3 regions of the Hoeflea sp. 108 genome follow, and region 1 is predicted to be linked to each of the others. Evidence: riboswitches for the same ligand, from Rfam matches in the RefSeq annotation. Region 1 holds a riboswitch; each other region holds the start of a gene.
What was found. Region 1 has a riboswitch for cobalamin ahead of B015_RS0114660 (DUF1636 family protein). Riboswitches for the same ligand answer to the same signal wherever they lie in the genome.

Region 1 (7,597 bases):
CAGCCCGGCCAGCCTTGCGACCAGCGCCTTCATGTTCTCAGGTCCGCCCTCGCGGAAATAACCGAGCAGGGCGTCGAGTTCGGTCCGCGGCAGCGTCGACGCTTCGATCAGCCTGAGATCCTCGTCGTGGCTTTCGCCGGGCAGCAGCGCCAGCGCGATGCCTTTTGCGCGGGCAAGAGCCGCGAGCTGGTCGCAGCCGTAGCGCCACCAGTCGTGGCCGCCGAGGATGCGGACGAGGATGACCCTGGCGTGGCCAGCCACGCTGTCGATCCAGAGGTCCACCGACATCGGATGGCGGAGGTCACGCAGGCTGGCGAGCCGCATCGACGGCAGGTTTTCAGCATCCGCCTTCCAGGCGTTTGCCAGGCCGGCCAGGTCGCTGTCGGTGAAGGACAACGCCACCACATCCGCAGGCTTCTGCCTGAGGTCCACTGGCTCGATCAAATCGTCGAGCGAGGCGGATGTGGTGGTGAGGATGTGCATCCAGGCTGTCCGGTTCAGCCGACCAGGATGCGCTCGATGGCCAGGCGGTCGAGGCCCTTGAGGCCGATCACGACCAGGCGCGAGCGGCGGTCGTCCTCAGCGCTCCAGGCGCGGTCATAGTAGTGGTTGACGCGTGGGCCGACGGCCTGGACGAGCAGGCGCATCGGCTTGCCGCCGACATCGACGAAGCCCTTCACGCGCAGCACGTTCTCTTCTTCGGCGGCGGTGGCGACGCGCTTGGCCAGTTCGTCGGGGTTGGCGATCGAGGGGATCTCGATGACGAAGGTGTCGAAATCGTCGTGCTCGTGGTCGAAGGCGCCGTCGTGATGGGTCTTGCGGTTCTCGATGTCGTCCTCGACGGCGAGGCCGAGGCCGAGCAGCACCGACGGGTCGACCTTGCCATGCGCCGACGGCACGATCTTGACGGCGCGGGCGAGATGCTCGCCGACGATGGCGCTGGCGCGAGCGTGGCCGGCTTCGTCGAGCAGGTCGCTCTTGGACAGGATGATGAGGTCGGCGCAGGCGACCTGGTCCTCGAACACTTCCTCGACCGGGTCGTCATGGTCGAGCGAATCATCGGCAACGCGCTGGGCGGCGAGGGCCTCCATGTCGGAGGCGACCTTGCCTTCGGCGAGAGCCGGGCCGTCGACAACGGCGATGACGCCATCGACGGTGACGCGGCTCTTCACCGATGGCCACTGGAAGGCCTGGACCAGGGGCTTCGGCAGAGCGAGGCCCGAGGTCTCGATCAGGATGTGGTCGACCTTCGGCGTGCGCGACAGAATCTGGTCGAGGGCTGGGACAAAATCGTCGGCGACGGTGCAGCAGATGCAGCCATTGGCCAGTTCGACGATGTTTTCTTCGGGGCAGGCGTCGACGCCGCAGCCTTTCAGAATCTCGCCGTCGATGCCGACATCGCCGAACTCGTTGACGATGATGGCGAGACGCTTGCCCTTGGAGTTCTCAAGGATGTTGCGCAAAAGCGTGGTCTTGCCGGCGCCGAGAAAGCCGGTGACGACGGTGCAGGGAACGCGTTCGACGGAGGCGGTCATGTGTCTTCCTTGATGAGAGCAAGTGGTGGGATGCGCGCGACGAGGCCGCGCTTGAGGCTGTCGGGACGGCCGCGCCATGGGATCAGGCCGTCGGTCGAGGTGGCGAAGAGCCTTGCGCCGGTGACGAGGTCTTCGCCCGACGTTGTTGCGAGATCGCCGAAGACATAGCTCCATGAACCGTCGCGGATCAGCGCCGCGCTGAGGCGGCGCTTGCAGTTGCCTAGGCACTCGACGGTACGGACGGCGATGGCGCCCTCGGCAGCGAGGCGGGCGTGTTCGGCAAGTTTGGCGCCGGCGCGCGGATGGGCGTCCGAGCCGGTTTCATCGCGACAGGAGGAGCAGACGAGAATCGTCACCTCGGAAACGCGCGTGTCGGCGTCACCGCCGGATGCGTCTCCAATTTCGACCGAGGAATTGTCGTCGAGTTTCAAATTCCAGGCTCCTTGCCTGGGACACCCGCCAGGCGATCGGATCAATGTTGCAGACGGCAGGTCTCCTGGCTCGCGAGTCGTCGCCTTCGCACCGCCTTCCCGGGAAAACATCCCAGTGGTTACCGGCCTTGGCTCGTCGCTTACAGTTGCGGGGACAGCCGCGGATTTGACGCCAGAGCGCCGCACCGCATTCCCTCTTAGCCTTCGCCTTTGCGGGTGAAGGACCGTCTGGAGGCGATTTAGGCGGTGGCGAGGGGTGGAGTCAACGCGGCAGAGCGACAGCTGCCGTCGCAGGTGTTCTCTTGCAGGCCTATGGGTGCAGCGATTGACAAGCGCGGGCTGCATTTTCAAATACGTGCATGTATCGAAATCGCGCTCAGGTTGAAGAGGCATATCTCGCTCAGGCGAATATGCAGTTCCTGTTTTTCTGGGGACACCAGCCGTCAAAGGACGGGACAATTACCTCGTCTTGCCTCAGTCAATGGTGGGCAGCCTCGTTTCTCGTCGATGGCGTCGGCTATCCAACTGCCGAACATTGGATGATGGCTGAAAAGGCGCGCCTGTTTGGAGATCATGAAATCGCGTCCAGGAGGTGCTGGAAGTCCAAAACAGGTCAAGCAGTTCGGCAGAGAGGTGCGGGGGTTCGACGCCACTCTCTGGGACCGTGAGAAAGGTCGCATCGTAGCGGCAGGCAACAAGCACAAGTTCGGACAGAACCCGGCATTGCGCGACTTCCTGCTCTCGACCGGAGACGCCATTCTGGTCGAGGCAAGCCCTGTCGATGCCGTATGGGGCATTGGTCTTGCCGCCGACGAGGAGCGTGCAGGCGATCCGCTCCGGTGGCGCGGAGAAAATCTCCTGGGGTTTGCACTCATGGAGGTGCGCGACGGACTGCGCGGCTGAGTTGCCGGCACGTCCAGACGTCACATGGCCATCGCCGCCAATGCCGGTCCGAGGTCGCCGGCAGGCGTCACCTCGATGCGTTCGAGGCCGAGCCAGCCACGCATCTGCTTCAGCTCTTCGTGGAGTTCGGCTGCGGTTTCGGGCGGAGCGCAAGGCTCGCCATAGGCCGCATGGACACGGAGAATGCCGGCCGGGCGGTCGGCCTTGAGGTCGATGCGGGCGACGATGCGTTCGCCGAGCAGGAAGGGCAGCACGTAGTAGCCGTACTGGCGCTTTTCGGCCGGCGTGTAGATCTCGATGCGATAGCGGAAATCGAACAGCTGTTCGGCGCGCGTGCGTTCGAACACCAGCGGATCGAAAGGCGCGAGCAATGCACGTGCCTGCACCTTTCGCGGGATTCGGGCATCTGCATGCAGATAGGCCTGCCGGTCCCAGCCTTCGACGCGCACGGGAATCAGTTCGCCCGCCTCGACCAGTTCCTCGAGACGGCCCTTCATGTCGGCAGGGGACAGGCGGAAATAGTCGCGCAGGCAGATGGCCGTGGCGACTCCATGGGCGCGGGCGGAAATCCGCAGCAGCTCGCGATGCGCATCCGATGCCTGCGGGGCAGGGCGGCTGTAGATGTCTGCGGGCAGGACGCGTTCGGGCAGGTCGTAGAGGCGCTCGAAGCCGCGGCGCGAATGGGTGGTGATGCGGCCGGCCCAGAACAGCCATTCGAAGGCGTGCTTTTCACGGCTCCAGCCCCACCAGCCGCCGGAGCCTTTTGCGCCTTCTATGTCGGAGGCGGCGATGGGGCCGCGATCGACCACCGTTCGGAATATCTCTTCGATATAGGTTTTGTTCTCGCGGCCGAATTTTGCCAGGCCGCCATACATGCCGTCCTCGGCCCGCGCCATGCGCCAGCGCATCAGCGGAAAGGTCTCCAGCGGCAGCAGCGAAGCCTCATGGGCCCAATATTCGAAGAGCATGCGCTTCCTGGGCTGCATTGCGTCGTCGAGCACGGCCATCGGGTAGGGGCCGAGTCGCGAATAGAGCGGCATGTAGTGGGCGCGGACCACTGCGCTGACCGAGTCGATCTGCAGCAGGCCGGTGCGGTCGAGAACGCGCTGGAGATGACGTCGGGTGATCGCGCCAGTGGGGCGCGGATCGGCAAAACCCTGGGCTGCCAGAGCGATGCGACGGGCGGTGGCGAGGGAGAGTTTCTCTTTCATTGCGGCAAGCTATCGCAGTCTCGGAACGGGTGACGCAAGGGCAGTGGAATCAGTTCTTGCTGCAGATGCTAGCAGGGCTGCGGGTTCGGACTTGTCAGGAGAGTAAAGTGGAGTAAAAGACGAAGGAAATCAAACAGGAGCCACATCGGCAGGATTTTGGTCCAGCGGTGGGCTTTGCCCCGTTTTGGACAAGGTTGGGCTTGCTTCGCCGAACCGCCTGCGCTAACCGTCGCCGCATTGCAGCACGACCGTTTCGTCAGGGCAGACGAGAATCCGTCGCGCTTCCGGAAACGGACCCCGTGCTGTAAGTCTGGGTGGATTGGCCACCAACGGAATTCGCAGCATGAACGCTCTCCTGAGTTCGTATCTGCCCATCGTCATCTTCATCGGTGTGGCGCTCGTAGTCGGCATAGCCCTTATCGTGGCGCCCTTCCTTGTCGCCTACCGCAGTCCCGATCCGGAGAAGCTGTCGGCCTACGAGTGCGGCTTCAACTCCTTCGACGATGCGCGCATGAAATTCGACATCCGGTTCTACCTGGTGTCCATCCTCTTCATCATCTTCGATCTCGAAGTGGCGTTCCTGTTCCCGTGGGCTGTGTCCTTCGGCCAGATCGGCATGCTCGGCTTCTGGTCGATGATGATCTTCCTGGCCGTGCTGACCATCGGCTTCATTTATGAGTGGAAAAAGGGAGCGCTGGAATGGGATTGAACGACGCCTCCGGCACCCTGATCGCGCCGAAGCCGAAAGGCATCATCGATCCGAACACCGGCAAGCTCATCGGCTCCGACGACGCCTTCTTCGGCGATCTCAACAACGAGCTGTCCGACAAGGGGTTCCTCGTCACCTCGTCCGAGGCGCTGATCACCTGGGCGCGCACCGGCTCGCTGATGTGGATGACCTTCGGCCTGGCCTGCTGCGCCGTAGAGATGATGCACATCTCGATGCCGCGCTATGACGCCGAGCGTTTCGGCATCGCGCCGCGCGCTTCTCCGCGCCAGTCGGACGTGATGATCGTCGCCGGCACGCTGACCAACAAGATGGCGCCCGCGCTCCGCAAGGTCTATGACCAGATGCCGGAGCCGCGCTACGTCATCTCGATGGGCTCGTGCGCCAATGGCGGCGGCTACTATCACTATTCCTATTCGGTGGTGCGCGGCTGCGATCGCGTCGTGCCTGTCGACATCTATGTGCCCGGCTGTCCTCCGACCGCCGAAGCGCTTCTCTACGGCATCCTTCTTCTCCAGAAGAAGATCCGCCGCACCGGCACCATCGAGCGGTGATCCCAAATGAGTGAAGCCCTCAAGGACCTTGCCGCCTATATCGCGGAAAAGCTCGATGCGGACATCGAGGAAAGCGTGCTCGCCTATGGCGAACTGACGCTGACGGTGAAGGCCGCCGACATTGTCGACGTGATGACCTTCCTGCGCAATGACGTGCAGTGCCAGTTCGTCTCGTTCATCGATGCGGCCGGTGTCGACTATCCGCAGCGCCGCAAGCGCTTCGACGTCGTCTACCACCTGCTGTCGCCGCGCCAGAACCTGCGCATCCGCGTCAAGGTCAGCACGGACGAGGACACGCCTGTGCCGTCGATCACCTCGGTCTATCCGGGTGCCGACTGGTTCGAGCGCGAGGCCTACGACATGTATGGCATCCTGTTTTCGGGCCATCCCGACCTGCGCCGCCTTCTGACCGATTACGGCTTCGAGGGGCACCCGCTGCGCAAGGACTTCCCGCTCACCGGCTTCGTCGAAGTGCGTTACGACGACGAGCAGAAGCGCGTCGTCTACGAGCCGGTCGAGCTCAAGCAGGAATTCCGCAATTTCGACTTTTTGTCTCCCTGGGAAGGCACCGAATACGTGCTGCCGGGCGACGAAAAAGCCAAGACGAATTGAGGCGCCGAAATGGCTGAAACCTCCGTCCGCAATTTCAACATCAATTTCGGCCCGCAGCATCCGGCAGCGCACGGCGTGCTGCGCCTGGTGCTCGAGCTCGACGGCGAAGTCGTCGACCGCGTCGATCCGCATATCGGCCTTCTGCACCGCGGCACCGAAAAGCTGATCGAGCAGAAGACCTACCTGCAGGCCGTGCCTTATTTCGATCGTCTCGACTATGTCGCGCCGATGAACCAGGAGCATGCCTTTGCTCTCGCGGTCGAGCGCCTGCTCGGCATCGAGGTGCCGAAGCGCGGCCAGATCATCCGCGTGCTCTATTCTGAGATCGGCCGCATCCTGTCGCACCTGCTCAACGTCACGACGCAGGCGATGGACGTGGGCGCGCTGACCCCGCCGCTGTGGGGCTTCGAAGAGCGCGAGAAGCTGATGGTGTTTTATGAGCGTGCCTGCGGCGCGCGCATGCACGCAGCCTATTTCCGGCCTGGCGGCGTCCACCAGGACCTGCCGCAGAAGCTGGTCGAGGACATCGGCAAGTGGATCGATCCGTTCCTGCAGACGGTGCAGAACCTCGACGACCTGCTCACCCCCAACCGCATCTTCAAGCAGCGCAACGTCGACATCGGCGTGGTGTCGCTCGACGATGCCTGGGCCTGGGGTTTCTCGGGCGTGATGGTGCGCGGTTCGGGCGCTGCCTGGGACCTGCGCAAGAGCCAGCCCTACGAATGCTACCCGGAGATGGAATTCGACATCCCCGTGGGCAAGAACGGCGACTGCTACGACCGCTATCTCATCCGCATGGAAGAGATGCGCCAGTCGGCCAGGATCATGCGCCAGTGCGTCGATCTTTTGCTCGGCAAGGAGAGCACGGGCCCGGTGTCGAACATCGACGGCAAGGTTGTGCCGCCGAAGCGCCAGGCCATGAAGCGGTCGATGGAATCGCTGATCCATCACTTCAAGCTCTACACCGAAGGCTACCGCGTGCCTGCCGGCGAGGTTTATGCAGCCGTCGAGGCGCCGAAGGGCGAGTTCGGCGTCTTCCTGGTCTCCGACGGCACCAACAAGCCTTACCGCTGCAAGCTGCGCGCACCGGGTTTCGCCCATCTCCAGGCGATGGACTTCCTGTGCCGCGGCCACATGCTTGCGGATATCTCGGCCGTTCTCGGCTCCCTCGACATCGTGTTTGGTGAGGTCGACCGCTAAATGTCAGTCCGCCGTCTCGCAGAAGCCAGCGTCCAGCCCGCGTCCTTCGCCTTCAACAAGGCGTTCACGTCGCAGGCCAAGACCTGGATCAAGAAGTACCCCAAGGGCCGCGAACAGTCGGCCGTCATTCCGCTGCTCATGCTCGCGCAGGAGCAGGACGGTTGGGTGACCAAGGCTGCCATCGAGCACGTCGCCGACATGCTCGGCATGCCCTATATCCGTGCGCTTGAAGTCGCGACCTTCTACACGCAGTTCCAGCTCAAGCCGGTGGGCACGCGCGCCCATATCCAGGTGTGCGGCACCACGCCGTGCATGCTGCGCGGCTCGGAAGAGCTGATGGATGTCTGCCGCTCGAAGATCCATCACGACCAGTTCCACACCAACGAGGCGGGCACGCTGTCGTGGGAAGAGGTCGAGTGCCTGG
Region 2 (7,597 bases), 430 kb from region 1:
GCCTGGCCAAGACCGTCAGCACGGCCATGCGCATGCTCGACAATGTCATCGACATCAACTTCTACACCATCCCCGAGGCGCGCCGCTCGAACCTCCGGCATCGCCCCGTGGGCCTCGGCCTGATGGGCTTCCAGGATGCCTTGCAGGCGCTGCGCATCCCATACGCTTCCAATGCTGCCATCGCCTTCGCCGACCAGAGCATGGAAGCGATCAGCTACCACGCCATCTCGGCCTCGGTGGATCTTGCCGCCGAGCGAGGCAGCTATCCGACTTTCGAAGGTTCGCTGTGGTCGAAGGGCATCCTGCCCGTCGATTCCATCCGTCTGCTGGAGGAGGCACGCCCAAGCGTGGAGATGGATGCATCCTGCACACTCGACTGGGAGGCCCTGCGCAAGCGCGTCAAGAAGACCGGGATGCGCAACTCGAACACCATGGCGATCGCGCCGACTGCGACGATCTCCAACATCTGTGGCGTGTCGCAGTCGATCGAGCCGGGTTACCAGAACCTGTTCGTCAAATCGAACATGTCCGGTGACTTCACCGTCGTGAACGCCCAGCTCGTCCACGACCTCAAGGTCCGAGGTCTGTGGGACGAAGTCATGGTGTCCGATCTCAAATATTTTGACGGCTCGGTCGGCCAGATCGACCGCGTGCCCGACGATCTCAAGGCACTTTATGCCACCGCCTTCGAGATCGAGCCAAGCTGGTTGATCGAGGCAGCCTCCCGCCGCCAGAAGTGGATCGACCAGGCTCAGTCGCTGAACCTCTACATCGCCAATCCCAGCGGCAAGAAGCTTGATGATCTCTATCGCCTGGCTTGGCGCAAGGGGCTGAAGACGACCTACTATCTGCGTTCGCGTTCGGCCACGCATGTCGAGAAGTCGACGCTCAAGGGCACCGACGGCAAGCTCAATGCCGTCTCGGCCAGCGTCGCTGCCACGCCTATCGAGATCGATACGAATGCGGCTTGGGGCAAGGCCTGCCCAATCGACGACCCCACCTGCGAAGCCTGCCAGTGATCGGCCCGGACAAACGAGAGGATAGAAGAATGCTTGACTGGTCCGAACCAAAGGCAACCACAAAGGCCGCCCTCCTGCCACAGCAACCCGACGCGGCTCCATCGGCCGAAGCCACTGGGCTTGGCGTGATCGAACGTGGCGGCGCGCGCGTGTCGGTCGACGACAAGCGCATGATCAATGCCCGTGCGGATGTGAACCAGCTGCTGCCGCTGAAATATCGCTGGGCCTGGGAAAAATACCTCTCAGGCTGCAACAATCACTGGATGCCGACCGAAGTGTCGATGCAGGCCGATATCGCCTTGTGGAAGTCCAAGGACGGATTGACCGAGGACGAGCGGCGCATGATCAAGCGCAATCTGGGCTTCTTCGCCGCATCGGAGTCACTGGTCGCCAACAACATCGTCCTGGCGATCTACCGCCACCTCACCAACCCCGAATGCCGCCAGTACCTGCTGCGCCAGGCCTTCGAGGAAGCGATCCACACCCACACCTTCCAGTACATCGTCGAAAGCCTCTCCCTGGATGAGGGCGAGCTGTTCAACATGTACCGCGAGGTAACGTCGATCACCGACAAGGCCGCATGGGCCCTGAAACACACGCAGTCGCTTGACGATCCCGAGTTCAGGACCGGCACGCCGGAATCCGACCAGGCATTCCTACGCGATCTCGTCGCCTTCTACGTCATCTTCGAGGGCATGTGGTTCTACACGGGCTTCGCCCAGATCCTGTCGCTCGGCCGCCGCAACAAGATGGTCGGCATCGCCGAACAGTACCAGTACATACTGCGCGACGAGAGCATCCACCTCAACTTCGGCATCGACGTGATCAACCAGATCAAGCTGGAGAACCCGCATCTGTGGACCCGCGCCTTCCAGGAGGAAGTCCGCAGCATGGTCAAGGATGCGGCAGACCTCGAGGCAGCCTATGGGCGAGACACGATGCCTCGCGGCTTCCTTGGGCTCAATGCTGCGCTCTGCGAGCAGTACATGCACTTCATCGCCAACCGCCGCTGCGCCCAGCTCGGTCTCGCGCCGGTCTTCGCTGAAACCGACAATCCGTTCCCGTGGATGTCGGAGGCCATGGATCTCAAGAAGGAAAAGAACTTCTTCGAGACCCGCGTCATCGAATACCAGAACGGCGGAGCGCTGGCATGGGACTGACGCTCGGACGCCGGCAAACGGCACGGACCGCAAAACCGCTTCCGCAACCCGAGGAGGTCCTGATAGCCTGGTTGATGGCGCAGCCTGACGGCAGCGACCTGACAGCTGCGGTCAACATGGAGATCCGTCGTCTTGACGGCTATCGCGGCCCGCATCCCGGCCCCAACCGCTTGAAAGAGCTGTTTATCGAACTCGGTCGGGAACTGGCGGTCTCCCACATTTCCGGGAGGCTCCAATGAGAAGGAAGGTGCTGATCATCGGCATCGGTGCGGGCAATCCCGACTTCGTCACCGTTCAGGCGGTGAACGCCATGAACAAGGTCGATGTGTTTTTCATCCCGAACAAGGGCATCGGCAAGCAGGAGCTTGCCCGTGTCCGGCGTGAGATCCTTGAGCGTCACGTGCGGGACCGCCCCTTCCGAACCGTAGAGTTCAAGACACCCGAACGGCGCGCCGGCGACGACTACGAGCAGCTGGTGTCCGACTGGCATGAAGAGGTCGAGGCGACATACGGCAAGCTGGTCATGGAGGAACTGGACGCGTCGCAGACCGGGGCATTCCTGGTCTGGGGCGATCCGACCCTCTACGACAGCACCATGCGCATCCTCGATCGCCTCAAGGACCGCGGTGATTTCGAACTCGACTATGAGGTCCTTCCCGGCATCAGCAGCATTCAGGCGCTGGCGGCCCAGCACAAAGTCGCCTTGTGCGACATCGGGCGCTCGATCCTGATCTCGACCGGGCGTAGCATGGGCGAAGGTTTTCCCAACAATGCCGACAGCGTGGTCATCATGCTCAATGCCGAGAAGACGTTGCGGCAAGCCGACGGCGATCTCGATGTCTATTGGGGCGCCTATGTCGGCATGCCGGAAGAGGTTCTCATCTCGGGCAAGCTCAAAGAGGTGATCGACGACATCGAGCGTGTCCGCAACGAAGCGCGTCGCGCCAACGGATGGATCATGGACGCAGTGCTTGTGAAGCCAGCAAGCACCTGACGGCAACATGGCCGCTGTCGTCTTTGCATTCCGCCGATGTCGCTTTCGCGGCTTTGTCAGCGATGCTTCCGTGATCTGATCAAGATGTTCAAGGTGCCCGCCGGCGAAGTGGTCTGCGGGATAATTGGGAAGCCGGTTAGATCCCGGCGCTGCCCCCGCAACGGTAGCGAAGCTTGACGTCTCGACGGGAGAACCACTGGGCAAATGCCTGGGAAGGTGTCGGGACAGTCCTCAACAAAGGACAGCTTCGGAGCCCGGAAACCAGCCTCGAATTCTTTCAACCGACTGATCGCGGTGGGCGGTCAAGAGGCAGAGCGTCCGGGCATTTGAACCCGCGCGATCTTCCCCTCCATACCACCAGTTCAGTCCTTGTACCGCTAGCGAGGACGGACATGGACACGCGCAATGAAATGCTGAAACTCATCCGCGAACGGCGCGATGGCTTCAGCCTGCAGCAACCCTTCTACATCGACCCGGAGTTCTACAAGCTCGACCTCGAACTGATCTGGTATCGAGACTGGCTGTTCGTCGGCCACGACTGCGAGGTCGCCAAAGCCGGAAGCTTCTTCACCGTCCAGATAGGCGACTATCCAGTCGTCATCGTACGCGGACGCGATGGTCAAATCCGCGCCTTCCACAACTCCTGCCGCCATCGCGGCAGCCGCGTCTGCACCACGGAAAAAGGAACGTCGGCGCGACTGGTCTGCCCTTACCACCAATGGACCTACGACCTCGACGGCAAGCTGGTCTTCGCCCGCCAGATGGCAGAGAACTTCAACAAGGAGGACTTCGGGTTGAAGCCCGTCGCCTGCGAAAGCGTCGGTGGCTACATCTTCATCTGCCTGGCCAAGGAGCCGGCCGACTTCCGCCCGTTCCGGTCACTGATGGAGCCGTACTTCGCTCCCCACAATCTGGTCGATGCCAAGGTCGCTTTCGAAGCCACCATCGTCGAGAAGGGCAACTGGAAGCTGGTCTGGGAGAACAACAGGGAGTGCTATCACTGCGCGGCCAACCATCCTGAGCTGTGCAAGACCTTCCCCGAAGCTCCAACCGTCACCGGGGTTAACGGCGCCGAAAGCGATCCCGACATGCTTGCGCATTGGTCGCACTGCGAGGCGGCAGGGCTGCCCTCGCGCTTTCGAATAGACGACGAAGGACAATACCGCGCCACCCGCGCCCCGCTTCTCGGCAAGGCCGTCAGCTACACGACTACGGGCAGGCGTGCCGTGCGCAAGAACCTGTCCGACCAGGTCGCGGCCGACCGCATCGGCACGCTGTTGCTCTACCACTATCCGACGACCTGGAACCATGTTCTAGGCGATCATGCCGTCACCTTCCGCGTATTGCCGATCAGCACAACGGAAACGGCAGTCACCACCAAATGGCTGGTGCATAAGGACGCGGTCGAAGGTGTCGATTACGACTTGAAGGAGTTGACCCATGTCTGGACCGAGACCAACGACGAGGACCGCCGCATCGTCGAGGAGAACGCCTTCGGCATCAGGTCGCCGGCCTATGAGCCCGGGCCATATTCCGAACATCACGAAGGCGGCGTGATCCAGTTCGTCGACTGGTATGCGCGCTTCATCGAACCACGGCTCGCCGACGGGCAAAAGCCCGCCCTGCGCAGCGTCGCCAGAGGGAGTAGGTCATGAATGCCATGAGCGACCCCGCCCTCTATCGCCACCTCGACGAGATGACCCCGTGGAATGATCGCCTCCAGGTGCTGGAGGTGATCGGTGTGGTGGATGAAGCACCTGATGTGAAGACTTTCGCCTTCCGTTCGGATGCACAGACCTGGTTTCGCTACAAGCCGGGCCAGTTCGTGACGCTGGAACTGCCGACACCGGACGGTCCGCTCTTGCGGACCTACACGCTGTCGTCGTCGCCATCGCGACCGTTCTCCATCGCCGTCACCGTCAAGGCGCAGGCAGGCAGTACAGGCACGCGCTGGATGTTCGACAACCTCGTCCCGGGCTCGCGCCTCAAGGCGTTTGGTCCGGTCGGGAACTTCTCTCACCACAACCATCCGGCGGCAAAATACCTGTTCATCTCGGCCGGCTCCGGCATCACGCCGATGATGTCGATGCTGCGCTGGCTCAACGACTGCGCCCCATGGACCGACGTTGCCTTCGTCAACTGCGCCCGCTCGCCCGACGAGATCATCTTCCGCAAGGAACTCGAACTCCTGGGCAGCCGCATGCCGGGCCTGTCGCTCGGATTCATGATCGAAGAGCGGTCGAGCCGCGAGAGCTGGTTCGGCCATATGGGGCGGATCGATGCCGTCAGGCTACCGCTGCTCGCGCCAGACTTCCGCGATCGCGAGATCTTCTGCTGCGGACCCGACCCGTTCATGCGTGCAGTGCGCGACATGTTGCAAGCGGCGGGCTTCGACATGGCGCACTATCACCAGGAAAGCTTCGGCACGCCTGTCGCCGAAGTGTCGCCGATCACCACCGCCCCGGGAAATGAAGACGCAGAAGGCAGCACCGCGTTTGCCATCAGCTTCGTCGGTTCTAATGTGGACGGCCGCTGCGCCGCCGACCAGACGGTGCTGCAAGCTGCACGTGCCAACGGCGTTCGCATTTCTGCTGCTTGTGAGTTCGGTCTGTGCGGCACGTGCCGCGTCAGGAAGATCTCCGGCGAAGTCGCCATGAGCCACAATGGCGGCATCCTAGACGACGAGATCGCCGAGGGTTACATCCTCGCCTGCTGTTCCAGACCGCTGTCAGCACTGGAATTGGAAGCATGAGCGCGAGCGACGAACGGGCAAAAGTCACCGCGCCACGCAAGAAGATAGACGGCCAGTTGATGGCCGCCATATCGCCGCTGCCGCCGCCGGAGGAGGTGTTCGTGGACTGGCTGTTGTCGGTGCCCCACGGCATCAGCATCGAGGCGGCAGCGCGACGGCAGCTTGCCGTGATGGATCGGCGAGCGCTTCCCAACTCCGATGTCCAGGTACTTCGTACGCTTCTCGCCGCAGTCGCAGGTCGTAGCCACTGCCGACCGATGTTCAATCCTTGAAGCTTCCGCCACTGTTTCGGCTGGCGAAGGTTTTGTTTTGGCCTAGCCGAGCGAAGGCATATCCGCGGCAGGCCGAAGTTCCGTATCCACCGCGATCTGACAAAAGTAGCCCGCGTTCACGCAGCGTTTGCACACAGTTAAGATGTACCGCCCCGACTGAAAGAGGGCGGAACTCGCTTCGCGAAACACGCAAAGAAAAAGGCGTTGAGAAACAACGCCTTATCTCAAAGAATATTGATGTTAAGTGGAGTATTCCGGATCAGAACGGAATCTCGTCGTCGAGGTCACGCGAACCGCCGCCGCCCTGGCCACCGCGATTGCCGCCGCCGCCACCGCCAAAGCCACCACGATTGCCGCCGCCATAGCTGTCGGTCGGGCTCGACTGACCGAAGTCGGAACGGCCACCGCCGCCGCCACCGTAACCACCGCCCTGGCCGCCACCATAGCCGACCTGGCCACCGCCGTAGCCGGCGTCACCACCCTGGCCGCGTGCGTCGAGCATCTGCAACTCACCACGGAACTTCTGCAGCACGATTTCGGTGGTGTAGCGCTCGACACCGTCCTTTTCCCATTTACGGGTCTGGAGCTGGCCTTCGATGTAAACCTTCATGCCCTTCTTCAGGTACTGCTCGGCGACCTTGGCGAGATTGTCATTGAAGATGACGACCTGGTGCCACTCGGTCTTTTCCTTGCGCTCGCCCGAATTCTTGTCGCGCCAGCTTTCCGAGGTCGCGATCCTCAGGTTGACGACCGGCTCGCCTGAATTGAGACGGCGGATTTCAGGGTCGGCACCCAGATTACCGACCAGAATGACCTTGTTGACACTACCTGCCATGACACCGCTCCGCGCTTATCCGAAACCAAAATTCCAAGAAAATGTGAGGGCGCACACTAGCCCAAAGCACGCTCCGCCCGCGCCCCCTGCCGACGGAAAACCACATACCGTCCACAAGTCATTTTTGTTCTTATTTTGTTCTATCGCTAATGGCGGTAAATGGCAAGAGCCAGTCGCACCAAATGCAAGCGGGCCGCCCTTTCGGACGACCCGCCAGCATTCTGACGTCAGGAGCAGGGCTTATGCCTCGCCCTGCATGCGGTCCTTGAAGAAATCAAGATGCTTGCGCTGCGCCTCGATCATCTTCTCGCGATAGATGCCGTAGATCACGTCGGTGTCGTGCAGCGTTACACCCTCGATTGTCGGCGAGGCGAAGGTCGGCAGTTCGATGCCGCGGTCGGCGAGCTTTTGCGCAGTACGCGCGATCAGCTCATGCGTCATGATCATGGCAAGCACCGTCGACGAGCCGGCCACCGGGCGGCTCCAGCCCTTCACCGGCACGATCGCGTCCTCGATCGGCGAGGTCGTGTCGATGACGACGTCGGCGGCATCGGCCAGGCGCTTG
Region 3 (7,597 bases), 630 kb from region 1:
ACCGCCACGCCGGCAAGGATCAGCTGCCCGGCAGACTGCACCCGCGTCAGGTTGGCGATCGCCAGCACCAGCGCCGTCGCTGCCATTGCGCCGGCAAAGGCGAAGACCGGCACGGTTGCCGTGCCGAACACCATGCCGACATGGATCAGCGCCATGATGGCGCCGAAAGCCGCGCCCGACGAAATGCCCAGCAGATGCGGGTCGGCAAGCGGGTTGCGCGTCACCGATTGCAGTGCCGCGCCCACCAACGCCAGCGATGCGCCGACGACAGCTCCCAGGATGACGCGCGGCGCGCGCACGTCCCAGACGATGTTTTCGCGACCGCTCGACCAGACCACCTCGACGCTGCCAGGTATCAGCTTGTTGGCGATCACGCCCCACACGGTCTCGAGCGGGATCGCCACCGGGCCGACGCCGACGGCGATGACCATGGCGATGACGAGCGCGACCACCAGCCCCGGGATCAGGGCCGGCATGGCATGGATCAGGACATGTCGCGGCCCTGCGACGAGGTGGCGGTGCGACACGGTCAGCCGGCCCGCACAGCGGCTGCGAGGCGCTTGATCGCTGCGATGTTGCGCGGCCCCGGCGTCGCCTCGTTGTATTCGAGCACGAAGAAGCGGTTGTTCTTCACCGCTGCGATGTCCTTGAAGGCCGGGTTGGTGCGCATGAACTCGATCTTCTGCTCTGCGGTCACTTCGCCATAGTTGACGATCACCACCATGTCGGGGTTGCGCTCGATGACAGGCTCCCAGCCGATCTCGGCCCAGCTCGACTCGACGTCGTCGGCGATGTTCCTGCCGCCGGCAGCCTCGATGATTGCCGTCGGCATGGCGTAACGACCGGCGGTAAAGGGCTTCTGCTCGCCGGAATCGTAGAGGAACACGTTCACCGGCTTGTCGAGCTTGGGCAGCGTCGCCTGGAAGTCGGCGAGCTCCTTCTCGTAGCCGGATACCAGCGCATCGGCCTTCTCGCGCACGCCGAAGATCGCGCCGAGATTGAGCAGGTCGGCATACATGTCCTGAAGCGATGACTTGTCCTTCTTCATGATGTGGATGCAGCTCTCGGTCAGCTCGTAGACCGCGATGTTGAAGGGCGCGAGCGTCTCGGGGGTCACGTCGCCGCCGACCTTCATGCCGTAGTTCCAGCCGGCGAAGAACAGATCGGTGTCGACGCCGAGCAGCACTTCCTTGGTGACGTATTTCGGCGCGAGCTCGGGCAGTTCGCCCACACCCTTGCGCAGGTTTTCGTCCAGCGTCTTCCAGCCCGATATGCCGGAATAGCCGACCATGCGGTCGGCGAGGCCGAGCGCCAGCATCATTTCGGTCAGGTTGACGTCGTGCGAGACGGCGCGCTTGGGCGCGGCTTCGAAGGTCACGTCGCGGTTGCAGCTCTTGACGGTGACGGGGAAGCCGCTGGCCATTGAGGAGGCGCAGGTGGCGAGCAGGGCGGCGGCGATGAGGGGCAGGCGCATTGGGGCTCCTTTGGTTTGTCAGCGTTCGAGATGGAAGGAAAAGCGCGGGCGGCCGGTGACGGGATGGTCGTCGAGGGTGGCGCCGACGGCAAAGCTCCGGCGGATGCGCTCGGGCGTCAGGATCTCGGCAGGTTTGCCGCAGGCGATCGCGCGGCCGCCATCCATCACCAGCACGCGGTCGGCATGGGCGGATGCGAGCGCCAGATCGTGCAGCGAGACGATGACGGTGCAGCCGAGATTGCCGAGCAGTTCCAGCACCTCGAGCTGGTGGCGGATGTCCAAATGGTTGGTCGGCTCGTCGAGGATCAGAAGATCGGGCCGCTGCACCAGCGCACGGGCAATCATGACGCGCTGCTTTTCGCCGCCGGACAGCGAGTTGAAATCGCGCGCAGCAAGGGCGGTCAGGCTGAGCAGGGCAAGAGCGGCCTCGACTTTTTCGTAGTCGTCACCGCTGGTGCCGAAGCCGGCCGCATGCGGTGTCAGGCCCAGCTCGACGATCTCGGCGACCGTCAGGCCGAAGTCGGAGGCGCTTTCCTGCAGCACGGTTGCGATGCGGCGGGCGCAATCGCGCGGCCTCATTTTCCAGATGTCGGCGCCGTCGAGCCGGACAGTGCCCGTAACCGGCCTGTGGTAGCGGTAGAGGCAGCGCAGCAGGCTCGACTTGCCGGCGCCATTGGGGCCGACGATGGCCAGCAACTCGCCAGGCGCGACCGACAGCGTCACCGGTTCGAGGATGGGCCTGGAAGCGCGCGGCCCCCAGCTTACGCCGTCGAGTTCGAGAAGTGCCGGGGTCGAGCCGACAAGGCGGCTAGCGGCGTGGACGCGATCGAGCATGCCCTGTCTCCGCGATCAGGCGGAGCAGGCAGAACGATCCGGTCAGCGCGCCGGTACCGAAAAGGGCAGTCGCAACCATCATCATCTCCGCGGCACACCCCGGCCGGTTGAGTTAATCGGATGATGGCAGGTCTCCTGGCTTGCGGGTGATCGCGCCTCGGAGCCTTCCCGGCCTGACGACCAGTGGCAGTTTTCCGAATTGCTATCCGCTCACAGTTGCGGGGGCAGCCACGGTTTCGCGTCGAGGACGTCTCACCGTGTTCCCATTTAACCTGCCGCCCGGAGACGGCAGGAACCATCATTGTCGTCGCTACAGCAGCGACGGGATGCTGACAATCGCTAAAGCGTCATGCCGCCTGCTGAATTGCGTCACGGCGCTCGATGGCGAAGGAAAATACGGCGACGCCGAAGGCGGAGAGCGCGATGGCGGCGCCGACGAGCGGCAGGTCGGCATAGCTTACGCCCATCGAAATTGCCGCACCGCCGACCCAGGCGCCGGCGGCATTGCCGGCATTGAAGGCGCCCTGGTTGAGGGTGGCGGCGAGGTTCGGCGCTTCGGATGCGGTTTCGACGACGCGCATCTGCATCGGCGGCACGATGACGAAGGTGATGACGCCCCACATGAAGACGAGCAGGATCGCCGCCGGCGCCGAAGTGCTGAGTTCGGCAAAGGCGACGTGGATCGCCGCCATCACCACCAGTGCGCCGATGGCCGTCGGCATCAGCTTCCAGTCGGCCAGCTTGCCGCCGATGATGTTGCCGATAGTCATGCCGCCGCCGAACAAAAGCAGGATCCAGGTGACTGATTCAACTGACAGACCGGTGACGTCGGTCAGGATCGGCTTGATGTAGGTGAAGACGGCAAACAGGCTGCCCGATGCCAAGGCCGAGATGATCATGGCGAGCCAGACCTGCAGCTTGCCCAGCACCTTGACCTCGCCCGCCACGCCGCCCTTGCCGGGAGGGGCGACACCGGCCGGCACCAGGAAGGCGATGGCCGCGACCGAGATCAGGCCGATGACGACGACGGCGTAGAAGGTCATGCGCCAGCCGAAGGCCTCGCCGAGCGCGGTGCCGCCGGGCACGCCCAAAATGTTGGCGAGCGTCAGGCCGGCGAACATCAGGGCGATGGCGCTGGCGCGCTTGTTGGCAGGCACAAGGCTTGCCGCCACGACCGAGCCGATGCCGAAGAAGGCACCGTGGCCAAGCGCGGTGATGACGCGCGCCGCCATCAGCGTCCAGTAGGTGGGAGCTACGGCGCAGAGCAGGTTGCCGAGCACGAACAGCATGGCAAGGCCGATCAGCACCGGCTTGCGCGGCAGTTTCGCCGTGCCGATGGCGATGATCGGGGCGCCGATGACGACGCCGAGCGCGTAGCCGGTGACCAGAAGGCCGGCGGCCGGGATCGATACGCCGAGGTCGGCTGCGACCTCGGGCAACAGCCCCATGATCACGAATTCGGTGGTGCCGATGCAAAAGGATGCAACGGCCAGAGCGAGGATCGGCAAGGGCATGGACGGACTCGGGGGAGCTGAAACGATTTAGGTCTACTTTTTCCTCATGCCGGCCACGGTGCAAGCGATGTTGGTGCATTGCAGCAATGCGTGCCGTGCATGGCAGCCATTCGGCGGCAGCAATCCGGCTTAGGTCAGGACTGTTGCGTCAGGTCGCGGCGAAGGAATTCGTAGAGCCGCTCGACGGCCGAATTGCCGGCCTGCGGGTTGCGCAGGATGCCGATCTCCATCTCCGGCAGGGGCGGCAGGCCTTCGGCTTCGCCGATGATGCGCAGGCTGGGCGGCACGCTGCGCTGGGCGAGGCCGGCGACTGCCAGTCCCGCCTGCACGACGGCGATCAGCCCAAGCAGGCTGGCGCTGGAATAGGTGCTGCGGAACGAGCGGTCGGCGGCACCCAGCACCTGCAGCACGATGCGTCGCGCCAAGCTGCCCGGCTCGAACAGGGCGACGGGCAGGGGATCAATCTCCCAGGCGACATGGTTGGGCGAGGCGACCCAGACCAGGCGCTCGCGCTGCAGCACCTCGATGGCCTGTTCGGGGCTGCGGGTGATGATGGCAAGGTCGAGCTTGCCGTCGGCGAAGGTCTTGATCAGCGAGGTCGACTGCTCGCAGACAAGTTCGACATTGACCAGCGGGTGGGCTGCGGCAAAGCGGGACAGCACCGGCGGCAGCAGGAAGGCGGCATAATCATCAGGCACGCCGAGCCGCACGCTGCCGGCTTCCTCGGGCCGGGTGACGCTGGCCCAGGCTTCGTCCGACAGTTTCAGCAGGCGGCGGGCATAGGCCAGCATCTCCTCGCCGATCGCATTGGTGGTCACCGCGCGCGGCCCGCGGACGAGCAGTTGCTTGCCGACGCTCTGCTCCAGCCGCTGCATCTGCATGCTGACCGCTGACTGGCTGCGGCCGACGCGCGCGGCGGCATTGGAAAAGCTGCCGCTGTCGGCAACGGCGACGAAGGTCCTGAGCAGGTCGAGGTCGAGCGGCATTGCCATGGCGGTATCAGCATTTCGAATAGGGTTCGCCAAATCTATTCGTTTGAATGAAATCGTCAATCAGGGCTTGTTTGGGTGTCGCCAAGGAAGATCAGCATGACCAACATCTCCCGCTTTCCCGCCCTCAACCTCACTGTCGCCATGGCGATTTCAGGCACTGTCGGCGCCTTCGTCACCGAGGCGGGCGTCGACCCGGTCACGACGGTCTTCTGGCGCTGCCTGTTCGGCTCGCTGTTTCTCGGCGCCTGGTGTTTTTTGCGCGGCTATCTGCCTGACAATTCGCTGTCCTGGAGTCGCCTGGCGCGCGCCGCGCTGTGCGGCGTCTGCATGGTGTTCAGCTGGACGGCCTTCTTCGCCGGCTTCGCCAAGACCTCGATTGCGGTGATGACCATCGTCTACCACATCCAGCCGTTCTTCGTGGTGCTGATCGGCGTGTTGTTCCTCAAGGAGCGCATCACCGCCGACCAGATCGCCTGGATGGCGGCTGCCTTCTTCGGTGTCGTGCTGGCCAGCGGCCTCGTCGTCTCGGACAATCCGGTCACGACGACCTGGATGATCGGCATCGCCATGGCGCTCGGCGGCGCCTTCCTCTACGCGGTCGTCACGATCCTGGCCAAGGGCCTGGGCGAGCAGCGGCCCGAGATCACGGTGCTGTGCCAGACGGTGGTCGGCGTGGTCATGCTCGCGCCCTTCGCCAATTTTGCCGGTGACATCGCGCCCGCCTCATGGGGCTGGCTTGTCGGCATCGGCGTGCTTCATACCGGCATCGCCTATGTGATGATGTTTTCGTCCTATCCCAGGCTTTCGACGCCAGTCATCGGCGTGCTCACCTTCGTCTATCCGGTCGTCGCCATCATCATCGACTGGGCGATCTACGACCATCCCATCGGCATCGCCCAGGGACTGGGCATGGTCCTGATCGCGGTCGCCACGCTCGGCGTGCGGCTCGGCTGGCGGTTGCCGGTGCGCCGGGGCGGCACGGCCTTCGCCAGCCAGAAATGAAAAAGGGGCGCCCTGAGGCGCCCCTTTCAATATCTATGCCCTGAGCAATCAGTTCTGCTTGGGCAGCCGGTAGGCGACGATGTAGTCGCCGCGGTCGGGCGACTGGCGCGCTCCGCCAGCGGAAATCACCACATATTGCGCTCCGCTCTCGTGCGAGACGAAGGTCATCGGGGTCGACTGCGCGCCAACAGGCATGCGGCCCTTCCACAGTTCCTTGCCGGTCTCCACGTCGAGCGCGCGCAGATAGTAGTCCTGCGTGCCGGCGTAGAAGACGACGCCGCCCGAAGTGGCGATGGGGCCGCCAAGCGTCGGCATGCCGATCGGGATCTGCAGGCCCATCTTCAAGCCGAGCGGACCGGTATCTTCAAGCGTGCCGGCCGGAACCTGCCAGGCGATCTGGCGGGTTTTCAGGTCGATGCCGGTGAAGGTGCCGTAAGGCGGCTGGTGGCAGGGAACGCCGAGCGGCGACATGAAGCCGTTCTTCATGGCGCCATAGGGCGTGCCCTTCTGCTGCGACAGGCCGTCATGGGCTGCCGAGCCGCCATAGTTGTCGGTCTCCTCGCGCGGCATCAGCTGGGCGAACTGCGGCATGCGGATGTCGTTGACGATCAACAGGCCACGCGCCTCGTCGATCGCCGCACTGCCCCAGTTCATGCCGCCGTAATAGCCGGGGAAGATGATCGAGCGTGTCAGGCCGGGAGGCGTGAACTCACCCTCGTAACGCATCTTCTTGAACTCGATGCGGCAGTAGAGCTGGTCGTAGGGCGTCGCACCCCACATCCTCGCCTCGGTGAAGGGCGCGGTGCCGATCTCGGGCATGCCTACCGAATAAGGCTGCGTCGGCGACAGGAAGTCCTCCGGCACGCCGCCGGTCTGCGGGACAGGGCGCTCCTCGACTTCGGCGATCGGCTTGCCGTCGCGGCGGTCGAGCATGAAGATCTGCCCGCGCTTGGTGATCTGGATCAGCGCCGGAACGGTGCCGCCCTTGCCATCGGGCACGTCGTAGAGTGCCGGCTGGGCAGGAACGTCGTAGTCCCAGATGTCGTGATGCACGGTCTGGAACTTCCAGCGCTCGCGGCCCGTGGCGATATCCAGCGCCACGACCGAGGCGGTGTAGTCCTCGGCTGCCTTGGAGCGATGCGCGCCAAAGAAGTCGGGCGTCGCGTTGCCGGTCGGCAGGTAGACGAGACCAAGGGCTTCGTCATAGGCCGGCGTCGACCAGACGTTGGGCGTGCCGCGCGTGTAGCTTTCGCCTTCCGGCGGCAGCTTGGTGATTGCGGGGTTGCCGAGATCCCAGGCCCAGACCAGCTCGCCGGTGCGGGCCGAGAAGGCGCGCACTGCGCCCGAGGGTTCGCCTGTCTCGACATTGTCCCACACCCAGCCGCCGACCATGATCAGGTCGCGCATGACGGTGGGCGCTGAGGTCTGGAAGTAGAAGCCGTCCTTGATCTCGCCCATGCCCTGCTTGAGATCGACGATGCCGCCGGTGCCGAAATCCTGGCACAGCTCGCCGGTCTTGGCGTCGAGCTGGATCAGGCGGGCGTCGATGGTGGTCATGACGATGCGGGCGGCACAGGCCTTGGCCTGGGCGACCGGCGTTGTCTGCGCGACCGGGCTTGCCGGCGCCAGCGGATCGGCGGGGGCAGCTGCATTGGCCGGCGCGGAGTTTCCGGCTTCAGCCGTTGCCGGACCCGGCTCGTAGTAGCTCACGCCGCGGCAGCGCTGCCACAGCGGCGACTTCGCCTTGGGATCGAACTTCCACTTCACGTCGCCCGTATCCG

Region 2: linked by a shared signal. The riboswitch ahead of B015_RS0112405 (aromatic ring-hydroxylating dioxygenase subunit alpha) and the one ahead of B015_RS0114660 (DUF1636 family protein) in region 1 are both predicted to bind cobalamin.
Region 3: linked by a shared signal. The riboswitch ahead of B015_RS0117830 (ABC transporter ATP-binding protein) and the one ahead of B015_RS0114660 (DUF1636 family protein) in region 1 are both predicted to bind cobalamin.

Annotation. Positions count from the first base shown of each region.
Region 1 is NZ_KB890024.1:2,946,724-2,954,320, reverse strand. Features, by position in the region: gene B015_RS0114670 (cobaltochelatase subunit CobN) at 1-483, opposite strand, end outside; gene cobW (cobalamin biosynthesis protein CobW) at 498-1,535, opposite strand; gene B015_RS0114660 (DUF1636 family protein) at 1,532-1,936, opposite strand; cobalamin riboswitch at 2,004-2,210, opposite strand; gene B015_RS33585 (NADAR family protein) at 2,540-2,869, shown strand; gene B015_RS0114650 (winged helix-turn-helix domain-containing protein) at 2,890-4,080, opposite strand; gene B015_RS0114645 (NADH-quinone oxidoreductase subunit A) at 4,424-4,789, shown strand; gene B015_RS0114640 (NADH-quinone oxidoreductase subunit B) at 4,780-5,361, shown strand; gene B015_RS0114635 (NADH-quinone oxidoreductase subunit C) at 5,368-5,973, shown strand; gene B015_RS0114630 (NADH-quinone oxidoreductase subunit D) at 5,983-7,173, shown strand; gene nuoE (NADH-quinone oxidoreductase subunit NuoE) at 7,174-7,597, shown strand, end outside.
Region 2 is NZ_KB890024.1:2,520,307-2,527,903, forward strand. Features, by position in the region: gene B015_RS0112385 (ribonucleoside-diphosphate reductase subunit alpha) at 1-1,019, shown strand, start outside; gene B015_RS0112390 (ribonucleotide-diphosphate reductase subunit beta) at 1,049-2,179, shown strand; gene B015_RS0112395 (hypothetical protein) at 2,170-2,418, shown strand; gene cobF (precorrin-6A synthase (deacetylating)) at 2,415-3,173, shown strand; cobalamin riboswitch at 3,248-3,458, shown strand; gene B015_RS0112405 (aromatic ring-hydroxylating dioxygenase subunit alpha) at 3,566-4,828, shown strand; gene B015_RS0112410 (hybrid-cluster NAD(P)-dependent oxidoreductase) at 4,834-5,925, shown strand; gene B015_RS0112415 (hypothetical protein) at 5,922-6,197, shown strand; gene ssb (single-stranded DNA-binding protein) at 6,457-7,032, opposite strand; gene B015_RS0112425 (sugar isomerase domain-containing protein) at 7,273-7,597, opposite strand, start outside.
Region 3 is NZ_KB890024.1:3,575,559-3,583,155, reverse strand. Features, by position in the region: gene B015_RS0117840 (iron ABC transporter permease) at 1-476, opposite strand, end outside; gene B015_RS0117835 (ABC transporter substrate-binding protein) at 530-1,474, opposite strand; gene B015_RS0117830 (ABC transporter ATP-binding protein) at 1,493-2,308, opposite strand; cobalamin riboswitch at 2,416-2,623, opposite strand; gene B015_RS0117825 (MFS transporter) at 2,656-3,822, opposite strand; gene B015_RS0117820 (LysR substrate-binding domain-containing protein) at 3,957-4,814, opposite strand; gene B015_RS0117815 (EamA family transporter) at 4,911-5,816, shown strand; gene B015_RS0117810 (membrane-bound PQQ-dependent dehydrogenase, glucose/quinate/shikimate family) at 5,865-7,597, opposite strand, start outside.